Regions from separate parts of the Micromonospora sp. NPDC002717 genome, predicted to be linked through region 2. Evidence: predicted binding sites of a transcription regulator. Region 2 holds the regulator's gene; the other holds the start of a gene.
The links. The regulator HspR, encoded in region 2, represses chaperone genes until heat shock. The targets are predictions, from matches to a motif close to TTGAGTNNNNNNNACTCAA.
Positions count from the first base shown of each region.

Region 1: a site for HspR is predicted at 5,505-5,523, ahead of lon (endopeptidase La). Genes of this name have one in related genera too.

Region 1 is NZ_JBEOVW010000010.1:221,281-229,377, forward strand. Features, by position in the region: gene ABT006_RS17725 (TerC family protein) at 1-697, shown strand, start outside; gene ABT006_RS17730 (helical backbone metal receptor) at 740-1,468, opposite strand; gene ABT006_RS17735 (GNAT family N-acetyltransferase) at 1,509-2,078, opposite strand; gene ABT006_RS17740 (PDDEXK family nuclease) at 2,235-3,119, shown strand; gene ABT006_RS17745 (MDR family MFS transporter) at 3,166-4,422, opposite strand; gene ABT006_RS17750 (histone-like nucleoid-structuring protein Lsr2) at 4,817-5,164, opposite strand; gene lon (endopeptidase La) at 5,547-7,883, shown strand; gene ABT006_RS17760 (SgcJ/EcaC family oxidoreductase) at 7,955-8,097, opposite strand, start outside.
Region 2 is NZ_JBEOVW010000001.1:553,235-561,331, forward strand. Features, by position in the region: gene ABT006_RS02750 (cation:proton antiporter regulatory subunit) at 205-705, shown strand; gene ABT006_RS02755 (cation:proton antiporter) at 713-1,918, shown strand; gene ABT006_RS02760 (hypothetical protein) at 2,098-2,529, shown strand; gene ABT006_RS02765 (hypothetical protein) at 2,751-2,960, opposite strand; gene ABT006_RS02770 (heat shock protein transcriptional repressor HspR) at 3,155-3,595, opposite strand; gene dnaJ (molecular chaperone DnaJ) at 3,642-4,835, opposite strand; gene grpE (nucleotide exchange factor GrpE) at 4,919-5,653, opposite strand; gene dnaK (molecular chaperone DnaK) at 5,700-7,562, opposite strand; gene ABT006_RS02790 (ABC transporter) at 7,783-8,097, shown strand, end outside.

The DNA.
Region 1 (8,097 bases), on a different contig from region 2:
CAACGTCTTCGTCTTCGCGCTGCTGTTCGGCTACTTCCGGGTGCCCGCCGGTTACCAGCACAAGGTGCTCTTCTGGGGGGTCGTCGGGGCCCTCGCGTTCCGGCTGGCCTTCATCTTCGCCGGTGCCGCGCTGCTGGAGCGGCTGGCCTGGGCCGGGGTCGTGCTCGGCGCCTTCCTGGTCTGGACCGGGTGGCGGCTCGCGGTGCGCGGCGAGCCGGACGTCGAACCGGACCGCAACGTCGCGGTCCGGTTGTTCCGGCGGCTGGTCCCCACCGAGCCGCGCTACCACGGCGGCCGGTTCACCGTCCGGGTCGACGGCCGGCGCAGGGCCACCCTGCTGCTGGTCGCCCTGATCGCGATCGAGGCCACCGACGTGGTCTTCGCGATCGACTCGGTGGCGGCGATCCTGGCCATCACCACCGACACGTTCCTGGTCTGGACGGCGACGGCGTTCGCCGTGCTCGGGCTGCGCAGTCTCTACTTCTGCCTGGCCGGGCTGCTGCGGCACTTCAGCTACCTGCGGTACGGGCTGGCCGTCCTGCTGGCCTTCGCCGGGGCGAAGCTGATCCTGTCCGAGACGCCGGTGGGGAAGCTGCCGGTCTGGCTCACCCTCGCGGTGGTGGTGCTGACCCTGTCGGTCGCGATCGGCTGGAGCGTGCTCGCCGCCCGTCGGGAGCGCCGGCACGCGGGCTCCTGACCCGACCGGCGCGTCGACCGGCCGGGCGACGTGCCCGGGCAGTCAGCCCGGCCGGACGACCGGGTCGGCGAGCTGGGCGGACAGCAGGGCGGGCGCCTCGGCCAGGGACGGGCCGTACCAGGTCAGGTGCCGCCCGGAGAGCAGCGCGCACGGGACGCCGGGAAACGCCTCCGGCCCGTCGTCGGCGGTGAACCGGTACGGCTCGTCCGGCAGCACCACCAGCTCCGGCTCGCGGGCGCGCAGCTCGTCGAGACTCGGTCGGGGATAACGTTCGGCGTCGTCGGCGTACAGGTTGGTGACGCCGAGTCGGCGCAGCACGTCCCCGGCGAACGTGTCGGCGCCCAGCACCACCCACGGGCGACGCCAGACCGGCACCACCGCCCGGCGGGGCGGCCCGACCGCCGGCGCGGCGGCCCACGCCCGGCGGGCCGCCGCCAGCCACTCCGGCTCCGCCGGCGCGCCCAGCTCGCGGAGCAGGTCGCCCAGCTCGGTCAGCGCCTCGTCGACGGTCCGCGGGTAGGTGACCCGCACCGGCACGCCGGCCGCGGCCAGGGCCTCGGCGTCGACGCGGCGGTTCTCCTCGACGTTGAGCAGCACCACGTCCGGCCGTAGCGCGAGCACCCGGTCCAGGTCGGGGTACTTGCTGCCACCGACCCGCGCCACGTCCAGCCCCGCCGGGTGGGTGCACCAGTCGGTGGCCCCGACCAGCAGGTGGGGCAGGGTCAGCGCCACCGCCTCGGTCAGCGACGGCACCAGCGACACGACCCGCACGCGCACCCCCGCTCCGCCTGTCGACAACCGCCACGCTCGATCATGCCCCAGCGGCGGGCGCCAGCCACTCCTGCCGGGTCAGCGCGTACTCGACCTCGCCGTGCTCCGCCCCGTCGATCATCTCCGGCCAGTCCCCGACGTACGTGCGCACGAAGCGCAGCCCGGACTTCTCCATCACCCGGCGGGAGGCCGCGTTGACGGTCATCGTGTTCGCGGTGACCCGTTCCACGCCCAGCTCGGTGAAGCCCTTGTCGACCAGCGCCCGGCAGCCCTCGGTGGCGAGGCCGCCGCCCCAGGCCGCCCGGCGCAGGCGGTAGCCCAGCTCCACCTCGCGGGCGTCGCCGTCGCGGGTCGGGCGGAACTCGAACCAGCCCAGGAACTCGCCCGACCCCCGGCCCACGGCCGCCCACCAGCCCAGCCCCGGCGGCCGCCGGTAGTGGGCGAGGATCCGGGGCAGGGTGCGCTCCCGGACCACCTCCGGCGGGGTGGGACGCCCGCCGGTGAGGTATCGCATCACCTCGGGGTCGCCGTCCAGCTCGACGAGGAGTTCCGCGTCGTCGGGGGTGAACTCGCGCAGCACCAGCCGGTCGGTGCTCAGGAAGGGCGTCACCGGCCCATCCCACCGGGCGGCCCCGGCCGGCTCAACCGAATTCCCCGCCCGTGCCGCCCCCGCCGCACCACCCCGGCTCCGTCCATGATCGACGGCCTAGACTCGCCCCCGGGCCGACGAGTCGGCCCGGGGGCGACGGCAGGACGGATCACACGGATGACGAGCACCGGTGGCGGGGACGGTTCCTGGCTGCGCGCGGTGACCGGGGACGGCGGTCGCGGCCCGCTGCTCACCCGGGCCGGCCAGCTCGTGTACGGCGCCCGTCGCCTCGGCGAACTCACACACCGGCGGCCGAGCGGCATCACCGGCCACCAGTGGAGCACGGCCACCCGGGAGGGCTACGACTTCGTCGTCTGCGCCGCCGACACGGCCCGGCCGGTCTTCGCCGTCGAGGTCGGCCCGGTCGCGCCCGCCGGCTCCGCCGGGCAGCGCGCCGAGCGGATGAAGAACGTGGTCGCCGAGGCGGTCGGCCTGGCGGTGCTGCGGATCGGGTCGCCCACGCTGCGCGCCGACGAGCACGGGCGGCGGATCGTGACGTACGTGATCGACGCCCGCGCCTACGCGGCGCTCGGTGCGGGGGAGCCGGAGGCGGGGGACGTGCCCCCGCTCGGGTTCCGCGACATCTTCGGCCGGCTGCCCGACGGGCGGACGGGCCACGTCAACGACCTCGGCGCGCTGGCCCGGGCCGCGGCGGTCGACGCGTACGTGTCGCGGGGGCTGGTGGACCCGATCGTCCGGGGGCTGCACCTGAGCTGGCGGGGCGGGCCGGCCGAGGGGTGGAGCTGGGTCGAGGTGCGTCCCGGCGCCTGCCTCGTGGAGCGGGTGACGGTGCACGAGCAGCGGGTCTCCGCCGGCGTGGACCCGGCCCGCCTGGCCGAGGACCTGGCGGCGATGGCCGTCGGCCAGCGGCTGCGCGAGCTGGAGACGGCCGAGCCGGTCCTGACGCCCCGCGAGGAACTGCTCGCCGACATCCGGCGGCTCGAATCGCGGCGCGACGAGATGGCACACGGGTTCGCCTTCGCGCACCTCTGCGCGGACTGACCCGCCCCGGCGCCGCACGGGCGTACCCCGGCGGCCCCGGCCGTCGTCAGGCCAGCGCTGCCGCCGTCCGGCCGGGGGCGGCGGTCGGGGTGGCATCGGCCCGCAGGGCCTCGATCCGCCTGGCCCGGGGGCGGACCGCGAGGAGGTTGCCGGCGGCCACCAGCAGGGCCAGACCGAACAGGCCCAGCCAGAGGGCGTCGGTGGAGAACCGGGCGGCGACCAGCCCGCCGAGGGTCGGCCCGGCGAAGCTGGCGAAGGCGTAGCCGAGCGAGTAGACCCCCTGGTAGCGGCCGCGCTGCGCCGCTGGCGACAGGTCCGCCGTCAGCGCCGAGTTCGCGGGGGTCATCAGCATCTCGCCGAGTGTCCAGACGGCGACCGTGAACGCGTAGAACCACACCGCGTCGGCCAGCGCGGTCAGCGCGAAGCCGGCGCCGACCACCACGACGGCGACGGCGATGGTGCGGGACCGGTCGAAGCGGCCGACCAGCCGGGGCACGAAGAGTTGCCCCAGCACGATCATCAGCCCGTTGACCGCGATGACCGGCCCGTACGCCGACGCCGGCAGGCCGTCGGCCTGCAACGCGACGGGGAGCATCACGCTGCCCTGGATGCAGAGCCAGGCCAGCCCGGTGAGGGCGGTGAAGGTCAGGAAGACCCGGTCGCGCAGCACGGTGCCGAGCCCGCCGGAGTCGGCGCGGGTGAACTGCCCGACGGTGACCGGGGCGGGGCGCGACTCGGGCACCTTCAACCCGATCAGCGCGGCGGTGCCGAGCAGCACCGCCGCGTTGACCACGAACAGCAGCAGCGGATCGGCGCGGACCAGCAGGCCGGCGACGGTCGCGGCGACGGCGAACCCGATGTTGATCGCCCAGTAGTTGAGCGTCAGGGCGCGCAGCCGGTCCCGCTCGCCCACCACGTCGATGATGGTGGCGGTGAAGGCCGGCCGGGCGACGCCGAGGAAGAGCCCGAGCAGGAGGGTGAGCGCCGCGACCGCCGTGGGGTGGTCGCTCAGGCCCAGCGACACCGCCGCCACGGCGGCGGCCACGTTGCCGACCAGCATCGCCGGCCGCCGCCCCCACCGGTCCGCGACGACCCCGCCGAGCACGCTCCCCGCCGCGCTGCCGGCCCCGTGCAACCCGATCACCACTCCGGCGTACGCGGGGCTGAAGCCCCGCACCGAGACCAGGTAGACGCCGAGGTAGATGGCGACGAAGCTGCCCAGCCGGTTGATCAGCGTGGCCGTCCAGAGGTACCAGAACGTGCGGGGCAACCCGCCGGCCGTCTGGCTCCACCAGCGCGTCATCCGCCACCCCCGAGATGCGTTTGCGTAATGCCCGACAAAGCTGTCGCTCATTACACTCGGGGGGTGCGACGGTCTCGGGTCGCGCGGGCACGAATCGTGGTGATGATCACGTGCGGCCGGAGCCGCCCGGGTCACCACCTGCCCCTTCGTCGCCCGGTGGGTCGCCGGTCCTCGGCCGGATCAGGTTTTCGTGCGGTCGCGGGAATCCCCCGGCGCGGCCACTCGGGGGTCGCCCGGCGACCCGTCGGGGCGGCTCGGCGAATGCGCCGCCCGCGAATGCGTCCGCCGCCGGACGCGGGCCGTGCGAATGGACGGCCGTGGGAAAAGACCGGCGGGGCCCCGCTGATTCCGCAGCGTGACCCCGCGTGGACGCGAGCGTGAACCCGGCGCCAGGTCAGCGGTTCTTGTACGCCTCGGCGACCTCGACCGGGATGCGGCCGCGCTCGGAAATCTTGTAGCCGTTCTTGACGGCCCATTCCCGGATGGCCCGGTTCTGCTCCCGGTCCATTCCCGCGCCGCCCTGGGCGCCCGCCCGGCGGGGTGCCCGCCCGACGTCGACGGTGCCGCGCCCGATCCGCCGGCCAGCGCTGATGTACGGGTCGAGAGCTTTCCGCAGCACGCCCGCGTTCTCGTCGGAGACGTCGATGGTGTACGCCACGCCGTCCAGACTGAACTCGACGGTCCGGTCGGCCTTTCCGCCGTCGAGGTCGTCGGTCAGAACAGTGATTACTTTTCTCGCCATCGCCAATTACTCCCTGTGTGGGGCGGGGTGTGGTCAAAGTTTGACCTATCCCACGGCAATTGCGCAAGAATACGCGTCGTTTTTCATTTCGGCGGGTCGCGTTATCGCGGGAAATCGGCGCGGCCGGCGCAAAGGCGGGGAGTTCGGTCGCCCAGCGTGCCGGCGTGGCCGGCGGGCGCCGCGGCCTCGGCCCGGCTGGAGACCCGCACCCTGGTCCCCGTGTCCCGTGTCCGGAATCGGCTCGTCGACTTCGCCGCGTCGACCGGCCTGCTCCCGACGCGGCCGGCGGCGCGGGGAAGTGGTCTGGGTCACAGTGGGAACAAGGGGAACGCTTTGTTACTTGAGTTGGACACGCTCAACTCAACGCGATAGCAGGTGTTCGATGGCAACTCTTCCGGTACTGCCCCTGACCGACGCCGTGCTGCTGCCCGGCATGGTCATCCCGGTGACCCTCGACCCCACCACCCAGGCCGCTGTCGACGCGGCCCGCGCCACCGGCGAGGGCACCCTCCTCGCCGTGCCCCGCCTCGACGGCGAGTACGGCCCCGTCGGCGCGGTCGCCACCATCGAGAAGGTCGGCCGGCTGCCCAGCGGCGAACCGGCCGCCGTCGTCCGCGGCCTCTCCCGCGCCCGGATCGGCTCCGGCGTTCCTGGACCCGGCGCCGCCCTCTGGGTCGAGGCCACCGAACTCGACGAACCGGCCCCCGCCGGCCGCGCCCGCGAACTCGCCCGCGAGTACCGCGCCCTGATGACGTCCGTGCTCCAGCAGCGCGGCGCCTGGCAGGTCATCGACGCGATCGAGCGGATGACCGACCTCTCCGAGCTGGCCGACTCCGCCGGCTACGTCTCCTGGCTCAGCCTCGCCCAGAAGACCGAGCTGCTCGCCGCGCCGGACGTCACCGCCCGGCTGGAACTGCTCGTCGGTTGGGTGAAGGACCACCTGGCCGAGCAGGAGATCGCCGAGCAGATCAACACCGACGTCCGCGAGGGGCTGGAGAAGTCCCAGCGGGAGTTCCTGCTGCGCCAGCAGCTCGCCGCCATCCGCAAGGAGCTCGGCGAGGACGAACCGGACGGCTCCGCCGACTACCGGGCCCGCGTCGAGGTTGCCGACCTGCCCGAGAAGGTCCGCGAGGCGGCGCTGCGCGAGGTCGGCAAGCTGGAGCGGGCCAGCGACGCCTCCCCGGAGGCGGGCTGGATCCGCACCTGGCTCGACACGGTGCTGGAGATGCCGTGGGGCACCCGTACCGAGGACAACACCGACCTGGCCGCGGCCCGCGCGGTGCTCGACGCCGACCACGCCGGCCTGGCCGACGTGAAGGACCGCATCCTGGAGTACCTCGCGGTGCGCAACCGGCGCGCCGAGCGGAACCTCGGCGTCGTCGGTGGCCGCGGCTCCGGCGCGGTGCTCGCCCTCGCCGGCCCGCCCGGCGTCGGCAAGACCAGCCTCGGCGAGTCGGTCGCCCGCGCGCTCGGCCGCAACTTCGTCCGGGTCTCCCTCGGCGGCGTCCGCGACGAGGCCGAGATCCGGGGCCACCGCCGCACGTACGTCGGCGCGCTGCCCGGCCGGATCGTGCGGGCCCTGCGCGAGGCCGGCTCGATGAACCCGGTCGTGCTCCTCGACGAGGTCGACAAGCTGGCCGTCGGCTACTCCGGCGACCCGGCCGCCGCCCTGCTGGAGGTGCTCGACCCGGCGCAGAACCACACCTTCCGCGACCACTACCTGGAGGTCGACCTCGACCTCTCCGACGTGCTCTTCCTGGCCACCGCCAACGTGGTGGAGACCATCCCCGGCCCGCTGCTGGACCGGATGGAGCTGGTCACCCTGGACGGGTACACCGAGGAGGAGAAGGTCGCCATCGCCCGGGACCACCTGCTGCCCCGGCAGCGGGAGCGGGCCGGGTTGACCGTCGAGGAGGTCGGCGTCGGCGACGACGCCCTCGCCCGGATCGCCGGCGAGTACACCCGGGAGGCCGGCGTGCGCCAGCTCGAACGGTCGCTGGCGAAGATCCTCCGCAAGGTCGCGGTGGCCCTGGCCACCGACCCGGCGCCGGTCCGCGTCGACGCCGACAACCTCGCCACCTACCTCGGGCGGCCGAAGTTCACCCCGGAGTCGGCGGAGCGGACGGCGGTGCCCGGCGTGGCGACCGGCCTGGCCGTCACCGGCGCCGGCGGCGACGTGCTCTTCATCGAGGCCACCAGCATGGAGGGCGAGCCGGGGCTGACCCTGACCGGCCAGCTCGGCGACGTGATGAAGGAGTCCGCGCACATCGCGCTGTCGTACCTGCGCTCCAACGGGCGCCGGCTCGGGCTGGACCCGAACGCCCTCGCCGGGCGGCGGATCCACCTGCACGTGCCGGCGGGCGCGGTGCCCAAGGACGGCCCCAGCGCCGGCATCACCATGGCCACCGCCCTCGCCTCGCTGGCCGCCGGCCGGCCGGTGCGGCCCGAGTTCGGGATGACCGGCGAGGTGACCCTCTCCGGCCGGGTGCTGCCCATCGGCGGGGTGAAGCAGAAGCTGCTCGCCGCCCACCGGGCCGGCCTGACCGAGGTGATCATTCCGGCCCGCAACGAGCCGGACCTCGACGACCTGCCGGCCGAGGTCCGTGAGGCGCTGACGGTCCACACCCTCGCCGACGTCGCCGACGTGCTCGCCCTGGCGCTGCGCCCCGCCGACGTCGACGCGGACGCCCTGGGCGGCCAGGCGTTGACCGCGGCCTGACCGGCGCGTCACCCAGCGGCCCCCGACGCCCTGTGGGCGCCGGGGGCCGCCGCGTGTGCGGGTCCCGCCGGTCAGGCGCGTCCCAGCCCGAGCCGTCGGGCGTACCGCCCCATCGTGCGGGACAGCCGGGCCGGTGCGGAGTCGGGCGCGGGGATCCCGATCGGGCGGACCCGACCGTTGTGCAGCGCGGTGAACCGCCACCCGGCCGGCGTCC
Region 2 (8,097 bases):
GAAGGACACAACCAGAGTTGAGCCTATTCCGCTCAACCCTGCCCGTGTGAGCTGGATCACTCTCGCTGTCCGGCCGTGCCCAGAGGTGCCCGAGTGATCGATTGGACGGGCCGTTCCCGTGGCGGAGAATCGCTGAGCGACCACACAGCGGAACGGCGCTCGCTGCCAAGATCTGCGCATGCCGACCAGGGGTAGCCTGGCCGTGTGCGCGTACGTGTTGAACAGACTGCCCTGCCGGGAATCGGGGTCCGTCACGATCTGCTGACGGAGTCCGGTCGCCGCCTCGGTGTGGTCTCCCACCGCAATGGCCGCCGTGACCTCGTCCTGTACGACCCGGACGATCCCGACTCATGTCAGCACGACATACCGCTGACGGACGACGAGGCGGAGGCGCTCGCCGACATCCTCGGCGCGTCGCTGATGCTCGGTCAGCTGTCCGGGCTGCGGGAGCAGGCCGCCGGCTTGCTCACCGAGCAGATCGCCATTCCGGCCGGCTCGAAGTACGTCAACCGGAAGCTCGGGGACACGCAGGCACGTTCCCGCACGGGCGCCTCGATCGTGGCCGTGCTGCGCCACGGCGAGGTGATCGTCTCGCCGGAGCCCTCCTTCCGCTTCGCCGCCGGTGACGTGGTGGTCGTGGTCGGGACCCGTCAGGGCCTCGACGGGGTGACAGCCATCCTTGCCGACAGCGACCCGGACGGCTGAGGCGCGGATGCACGAAACGACAACACTACTCATCGAAGTCGGTGCACTGCTCTTCCTGCTCGGCCTCCTCGGCCGGCTGAGCCGCCGGATCGGTCTCTCGCCCATCCCCCTCTACCTGCTCGCCGGGCTCGCTTTCGGGCACGGCGGCCTGCTGCCCCTGGCCGCCAGCGAGGAGTTCTTCGCGGTCGGCGCCGAGATCGGCGTGATCCTGCTGCTGGTCATGCTGGGCCTGGAGTACTCGGCCAACGAGTTGGTCGGCAACCTGCGCGCCGCGGCCCCGGCCGGCCTGATCGACGGGCTGCTGAACGCGCTGCCCGGGGCGGCGTTCGCGCTGCTGCTCGGCTGGGACTGGGTCGCCGCCCTGGTGCTCGCCGGCATCACCTGGGTCTCCTCCTCGGGGGTCATCGCCAAGGTCCTCGCCGACCTGGGCCGCCTCGGTAACCGGGAGACCCCGGTGATCCTCTCGGTCCTGGTGATCGAGGACCTGGCGATGGCGTTCTACCTGCCCCTGGCGACCGCGGTGCTCGCCGGCAGCGGCCTGCTGGGCGGCGGCATCGCGCTCGGTGTCGCGGTCGGCACCGTGCTGCTGGTGCTGGTGGTCGCGATCAAGTACGGCAACCTGATCTCCACCGCCATGTCGGCGAAGGACCCGGAGGCGCTGCTGCTCGGCGTACTCGGGATGACGCTGCTGGTGGCGGGCATCGCGGCGAAGCTCCAGGTGTCGGCGGCGGTCGGCGCGTTCCTGGTCGGCATCGCGCTGTCCGGACCGGTGGCGCACCACGCGACCGAGCTGCTCACCCCGCTGCGGGACCTCTTCGCGGCGGTCTTCTTCGTCTTCTTCGGTCTGGTCACCGACCCGCGGGACATCCCGCCGGTGCTGCTGCCCGCGCTCGCGCTGGCCGTGATCACCATGGCCACGAAGACGCTCACCGGTTACCTGGCGGCTCGCCGGGTCGGCATCGCCGAGCCCGGTCGCTGGCGGGCCGGCCTGACCCTGGTGCCCCGGGGAGAGTTCTCCATCGTCATCGCGGGACTCGCGGTTGCCGCCGGCAGCGTCGACCCGAAGCTGGCCGCGCTCGCCACGGCGTACGTGCTGATCACGGTCGTGACCGGGCCGATGCTGGCGCGGCTGCCCGACTTCGCGTGGTTCAAGCGCTGGCTGCGGAAGCGCGGCGCGGCCCAGCGGGCCCAACCGGTGCCGGCGCACGACTGACCGACGTCACCGTCGAGGGCCGGGTCGACCGTACGGTCGGCCCGGCCCTCGCCCAACGGTTGTCGAATTGCCTCCGGCGGGGTCTACCGCCGGTCAACGCGCCGGGTTACCGTTTCGCCCCAGCAGCCAGAGCTCGCGGACGGCCTGAGCCCCCGCGGACGAGAGCGGAAGGTTGGCCGGTGAGCGTGCAGGAGTCGACGTTCCACGGCTTCGCCAACCCCGTCGATCCGACCCCCGCCGAGTTGCGCGCGTGGGCCTTCCAGCCCGACTCCGTGCCGCTGACCTCCATGCCGCCGGACTGGGACCTGCTGGTCTCCGGTGACCGGCTGGTGGCGGTGCTCTTCGACCTGGCGATGGACGCGACCTGCCCGGCCCGCCGGTTCGCCCTGCACTGCCTCTACATCTACGCCGCCGACGGCATCCGGACGAAATTCCGCGCCCACCCGAAGCGGCGCTTCCGGAAGCTGGTCGAGCAGGCCGAGCGGAACGGCGACGACCTGATGCGCACCTGGGCGTACAACAGCCGGGTGCTGCTGGCCCGGCCGGAGCTCTTCGTCTACCGGGACTGGTGCGAGGGCGGCCTGGTCCGGGAGAACCGCCGCATCGCCTGAGCGCCCCACGCACCCGCACGGCGCACCCGGGGCGTCCCCGCCCGCACTCCGTAACGACGAACGGGCCGGGACCCCCGCCCGGGACCTCTGGCGTCCCGGCCCGCCTCTGGACGGCGAACGGGCCGGGACCCCCGCCCGGGACCTCTGGCGTCCCGGCCCGCCTCTGGACGGCGAACGGGCCGGGACCCCCCGTGGGTCCCGGCCCGCACGTCGGCGGATCGTCAGCGTTCCGATCCGCCCTGCTCGCGGCGTCTCGCCTCGTCGCGTCCCTGGTCGATGCCGTGGTCGACCTGGTCGGCGAACCTGCCGTTCTTGATCTCGTCGGTGAAGCGGCTCTCGGTGAACCGGTCGAATCTCTCCCGGACGTTCTTCGCCACCTCGTCGAGCCGTTCCTCGGTCTGCTGGGCAACCTTCCTCGCCGCTTCCGTCATGGCTCCCCCTGCCATCGGAGTCCGGATTGAGATGGTTGGACCTGATTTTGAGGCTAGCGGACCGGGCGTCGTCCCCGCCGGCAAACCGGCAACCGGGGGGCCTTGCCGAGACGACGCACGTCCCGGGCGGTGGCGGGGGCGGAAAGACGACCGCGCCCGGCCGCGGGAGGGCGGCCGGGCGCGGTGAGGTGTCGTCAGCGGTCGGGGCCCCGCCGGGGACGCCAGACCACCAGCGCGGTGGAGGTGCGGTTGGTCGGGACGAGGTCGCTGCCCGGAAAGCGGGCCAACGACTCCAGCTCGGCGATCCGGCGGTACGCGGCGTCCAGCTCCGCCTCCAGCCGGGCCACCCGCTGCTGGGCCTGCTCCAGCAGCCGCTCCAGCCCGATGATGCGCTTGACCCCCGCCAGGTTGATGCCGTCGTCCTGGCTGAGCCGCTGCACCTCGCGCAGCAGCACCACGTCCCGCACGCTGTAGCGGCGGCCGCCGCCGGCCGCCCGACCCGGCTGGACCAGGCCCAGCCGGTCGTACTGGCGCAAGGTCTGCGGGTGCATCCCCGCCATCCGTGCCGCCACCGAGATCATCAGCACCTTGGCCTCGTAGGCAGGGTCACCCGAACCGACGAACTCGTCCGACATCCCGCTCACCTCCGCGTGCACTCCACCGAGCCGACTGAACACCGGGTCAACTGAATCGACGCACCCGCGCGTCGAGATGTTCCCGGGCGGCCGGCGGGGTCTGCGCGGCGAAGCTCTCCAACGCCGTACGCGCCTCGTCGGACACCCGCGCGGGCACCACCACGTCGAGGGTCACCAGCAGGTCACCCGCCTGCCCGTCACGGCGGACCACCCCCTTGCCGCGGGCCCGCAGGATCCGGCCGCTCGGCGTGCCCGGTGGCACCCGCAGGGTCACCGCGCCGTCGAGGGTGGGCACCCGCAGGTCCGTGCCGAGCACGGCCTCCGCGAACGTGATCGGCACGGTCAGCGTGAGGTCGTCGCCCGTACGCCCGAACAGGTCGTCCGGTCGCACCTTGACGTGTACGAAGAGGTCGCCGGCCGGGCCGCCCCGCGGGCCGGGCTCGCCCCGCCCCGCCAGCCGGATCTTCTGGCCGTCGGCCACCCCGGCCGGGAAGCGGACGTTCAGCGTGCGGGTCTTGGTGACCCCGCCGGTGCCCTGGCACTCCGGGCACTTCTCCTCCACGATCGTGCCCACGCCCTGGCAGTTGCGGCACGGCTCGGAGAAGCTGAACGACCCCTGGTTGCGGGTGGTCACCCCGGCTCCATGGCACACCGGGCAGGTGCGCGGCTGGGTGCCGGGCTTGGCCCCGTTGCCGTGGCAGGTGTCGCAGACACCCGGCGCGCGCAGCGTCAACGGGACGGTCACCCCGCGTACGGCGTCGTCGAAGTCGAGGGCCACCTCGGCCTCGACGTCCCGCCCCCGCGCCGGGCCACGGGTCGCCGGCCCGCCGCCGGGACCAGCGGCGCCGCCGGAGAAGATCGAACTGAACAGGTCCTGGAAGCCGGCCCCGCCGAAGCGGCGGTCGCCACCCCCACCGGCCGCGCCCCCGAACAGGTCGGAGACGTCGAACGGCATGCCGCCGGGCTGGCCGGCGCCACGGGCGTTGCGCCGGAACGCGCCCGAGCCGAACAGCGAGCGCAGCTCGTCGTACTCGCGGCGCTTGGCGTCGTCGCCGAGCACCGCGTACGCCTCGGAGGCGGCCTTGAAACGCTCCTCGGCCTTCGGGTCACCGGGGTTGTGGTCCGGGTGCGAATCCCGCGCCAGCTTCCGGTACGCCTTCTTGATGTCGTCGCCGGAGGCGGCCTTGTCCACGCCCAGCACGGCGTAGAAGTCCTTCTCGATCCAGTCCTTGGAACTCACCGGTCCACCCCCTCCCTACCTGGGGACCGACCGTCCCGCCCACCCGTTCGGGGTGGGCGGGACGATCCGGTCGTCGTTGCGCACTACTCCGGGTCGGCGACCGCGACCATGGCGGGCCGCAGCAGCCGCTCCCCGACCTGGTAGCCCCGACGCATCACCTGCACGCAGGTCGGCTCGGTGACGTCGGCCGAGGTCTGGTGGGCCACCGCCTCGTGCCGGGTCGGGTCGAACGAGTCGCCCTGTTCGCCGAACGCCGTCAGCCCGAACTTGCCGAGCGCCGCCGTGAGCTGCTCGGCCATCGTGCCGAACGGCCCGACCAGGTCGCCGTGCTCGCGGGCCCGGTCCAGGTCGTCGAGGATCGGCAGCAGCGCGGCGAGCATCGCCCCGGTCGCCTGCTCGGTGACCAGACCCTTGTCCCGGTCCACCCGCTTGCGGTAGTTGGCGTACTCCGCCGTCACCCGCTGCAGGTCCCGGGTCCGCTCGTCGAGGTCCTTACGCAGCGCCTCCAGTTCGGCGCCGAGCGCCGTCCCGCCGCCGTCGGCCGGCTGTGCCGGGGCGTCCACCACCGGCGGGCCGGCCACCTCGGCCGCCTCGACCTCGATCTCGTCGACCACGACCTCGGCCTCCTCGACCAGCCCCTCGGCCGGGGCGTCCGACCCGGCGTCGGCGGCGGTCGCGGCCGGCTCGCTGGTCTCGCTGATCTTGCGGTTGTTGCGGATGACGACCCGCGGCCCGTCGCCGGCCTGCTCGGCGGGCGCGGAGCCACCCGGCGTCGACCCGGTCGCACCCGGGTCGGCGGCTCGTGGCTTCTCCGTCATGGGGTTACCTCATCCTCTGCCGTGGTGCCGTGTCCGGGACGGACCGTCACTTCTTGTCCTCGTCCACGATCTCCGCGTCGACCACGTCGTCCGCGCCGCCGGCCTGCGCGCCACCGGTCGCCCCGGCGCCCGCCGCACCCGCGGCACCCGGACCGGCCTCGCCCGGCTGCTCACCCTGCTGGCTGTAGAGCAGCGAACCGGCCTGCTGGGAGACCTGCGCCAGCCGCTCGTGCGCCGACTTGATCTTCTCGATGTCCTGACCACCGAGGGCGCCACGCAGCTCGCCGAGCGCCTCGTTGATCTGGTCACGGGACTCCGACGGCAGCTTGTCGCCGCTCTCGGCCAGGAACTTCTCGGTCTGCCACTGGAGCGCCTCGGCCAGGTTGCGGGTCTCGGCCTCGTCGCGGCGACGCTTGTCGTCCTCGGCGTGCTCCTCGGCGTCGCGGCGCATGCGCTCGATGTCGTCCTTCGGCAGCGAGGAGCCGCCGGTGATCGTCATCTTCTGCTCCTTGCCGGTGCCGAGGTCCTTGGCGTGGACGTTGACGATGCCGTTGGCGTCGATGTCGAAGGTGACCTCGATCTGCGGCACGCCGCGCGGCGCCGGCGGGAGGCCGGTCAGCTCGAAGGTGCCGAGCTTCTTGTTGTAGGCCGCGATCTCCCGCTCGCCCTGGAACACCTGGATCAGCACCGACGGCTGGTTGTCGTCCGCCGTGGTGAAGACCTCGGAGCGCTTGGTCGGGATGGTGGTGTTGCGCTCGATCAGCTTGGTGAAGATGCCGCCCTTGGTCTCGATGCCCAGGCTCAGCGGGGTCACGTCGAGCAGCAGGACGTCCTTGACCTCGCCCTTGAGCACACCGGCCTGCAGGGCGGCGCCGACGGCGACGACCTCGTCCGGGTTGACGCCCTTGTTGGGCTCCTTGCCGGTGAGCTGCTTGACCAGGTCGGTCACGGCCGGCATGCGGGTCGAGCCGCCGACCAGGATGACGTGCTCGACGTCGGAGACCTTGATGCCGGCGTCCTTCACGGCCTGCTCGAACGGGCCCTTGCAGCGGTCCAGCAGGTCCTGCGTCATCCGCTGGAACTCGGCCCGGCTGAGCGTCACGTCCAGGTGCAGCGGGCCCGCCGCGCCGGCCGTGATGTACGGCAGGTTGATGTTGGTGGTGGTGGCGGCGGACAGCTCGATCTTGGCCTTCTCGGCCGCCTCGCGGAGCCGCTGCAGGGCCATCTTGTCCTGGGCCAGGTCGATGCCGTGCTCGCCCCGGAAGGTCTTCACCAGGTGGTCGATGATGCGCTGGTCCCAGTCGTCACCACCGAGGTCGTTGTCACCGCTGGTCGACTTGACCTCGATGACGCCCTCGGCCAGCTCGAGCAGCGACACGTCGAAGGTGCCGCCGCCGAGGTCGAAGACCAGGACGGTCTGCTCCTTGGAGCCCTTGTCCAGCCCGTACGCCAGGGCCGCCGCGGTCGGCTCGTTCACGATCCGCAGCACGTTGAAGCCGGCGATCTCGCCGGCCTCCTTGGTGGCCTGGCGCTGGCTGTCGTTGAAGTAGGCCGGGACGGTGATCACCGCGTCGGTGATCTGCTCGCCCAGGTACGCCTCGGCGTCCCGCTTGAGCTTCATCAGCGTGCGGGCCGAGATCTCCTGCGGGGTGTACTTCTTGCCGTCGATGTCGACGGACCAGTTGGTGCCGACCTCCCGCTTGACCGAGCGGATCGTCCGGTCCGGGTTGGTCACCGCCTGGCGCTTGGCGACCTCACCGACGAGCACCTCGCCGTTGCGGGCGAACGCGACGATCGACGGGGTCGTCCGCGAGCCCTCAGCGTTGGCGATGACGGTGGGCTCACCGCCCTCCAGGACGCTGACGCAGGAGTTCGTCGTGCCGAGGTCGATACCGACCGCACGTGCCATCTTCGCTTCCTCGCTTCGTGACGTTGTGAGCGCTCGTGGGCACCGCCCTGAGCTGCGTGGCGGGCGTCGCCCGCAGCGACCCCACCACAAGTTGAGTGAACTTGACTCAATAGTGCCACGCCCCCGGAAATCGTCAAGTCGAGGTTGAGCCGACCCGACGCAAGTCACGGGTACTACCGGCCGGTTGTCTTCGCTTGCGTCGGTCGGGCACGCTTTAGCGGTGACGACGCACGGCGACTCCGCCACCCAGGCCGACGCGCCCACCGTCGCAGCCCGCACCGGCTCCGCGGACGCCGGGGAGGACCGGCCCGCCACCACCGGGGACTCCAGCCTGCCCGCCGCGCTGGCCGGCCTGCGCGCCGCGATCGGGGCGGCCCGGTTCCCGCTGGCGCTGCCCTCCGCCGAGCCCGCCCGACGGGCCGCCGGGAGCCTCACCGACCAGCTCGACGACTACCTGCTGCCCCGGCTGCGCCGGCTCGACGCGCCGCTGCTCGTGGTGGTCGGCGGGTCCACCGGCGCGGGCAAGTCCACCCTC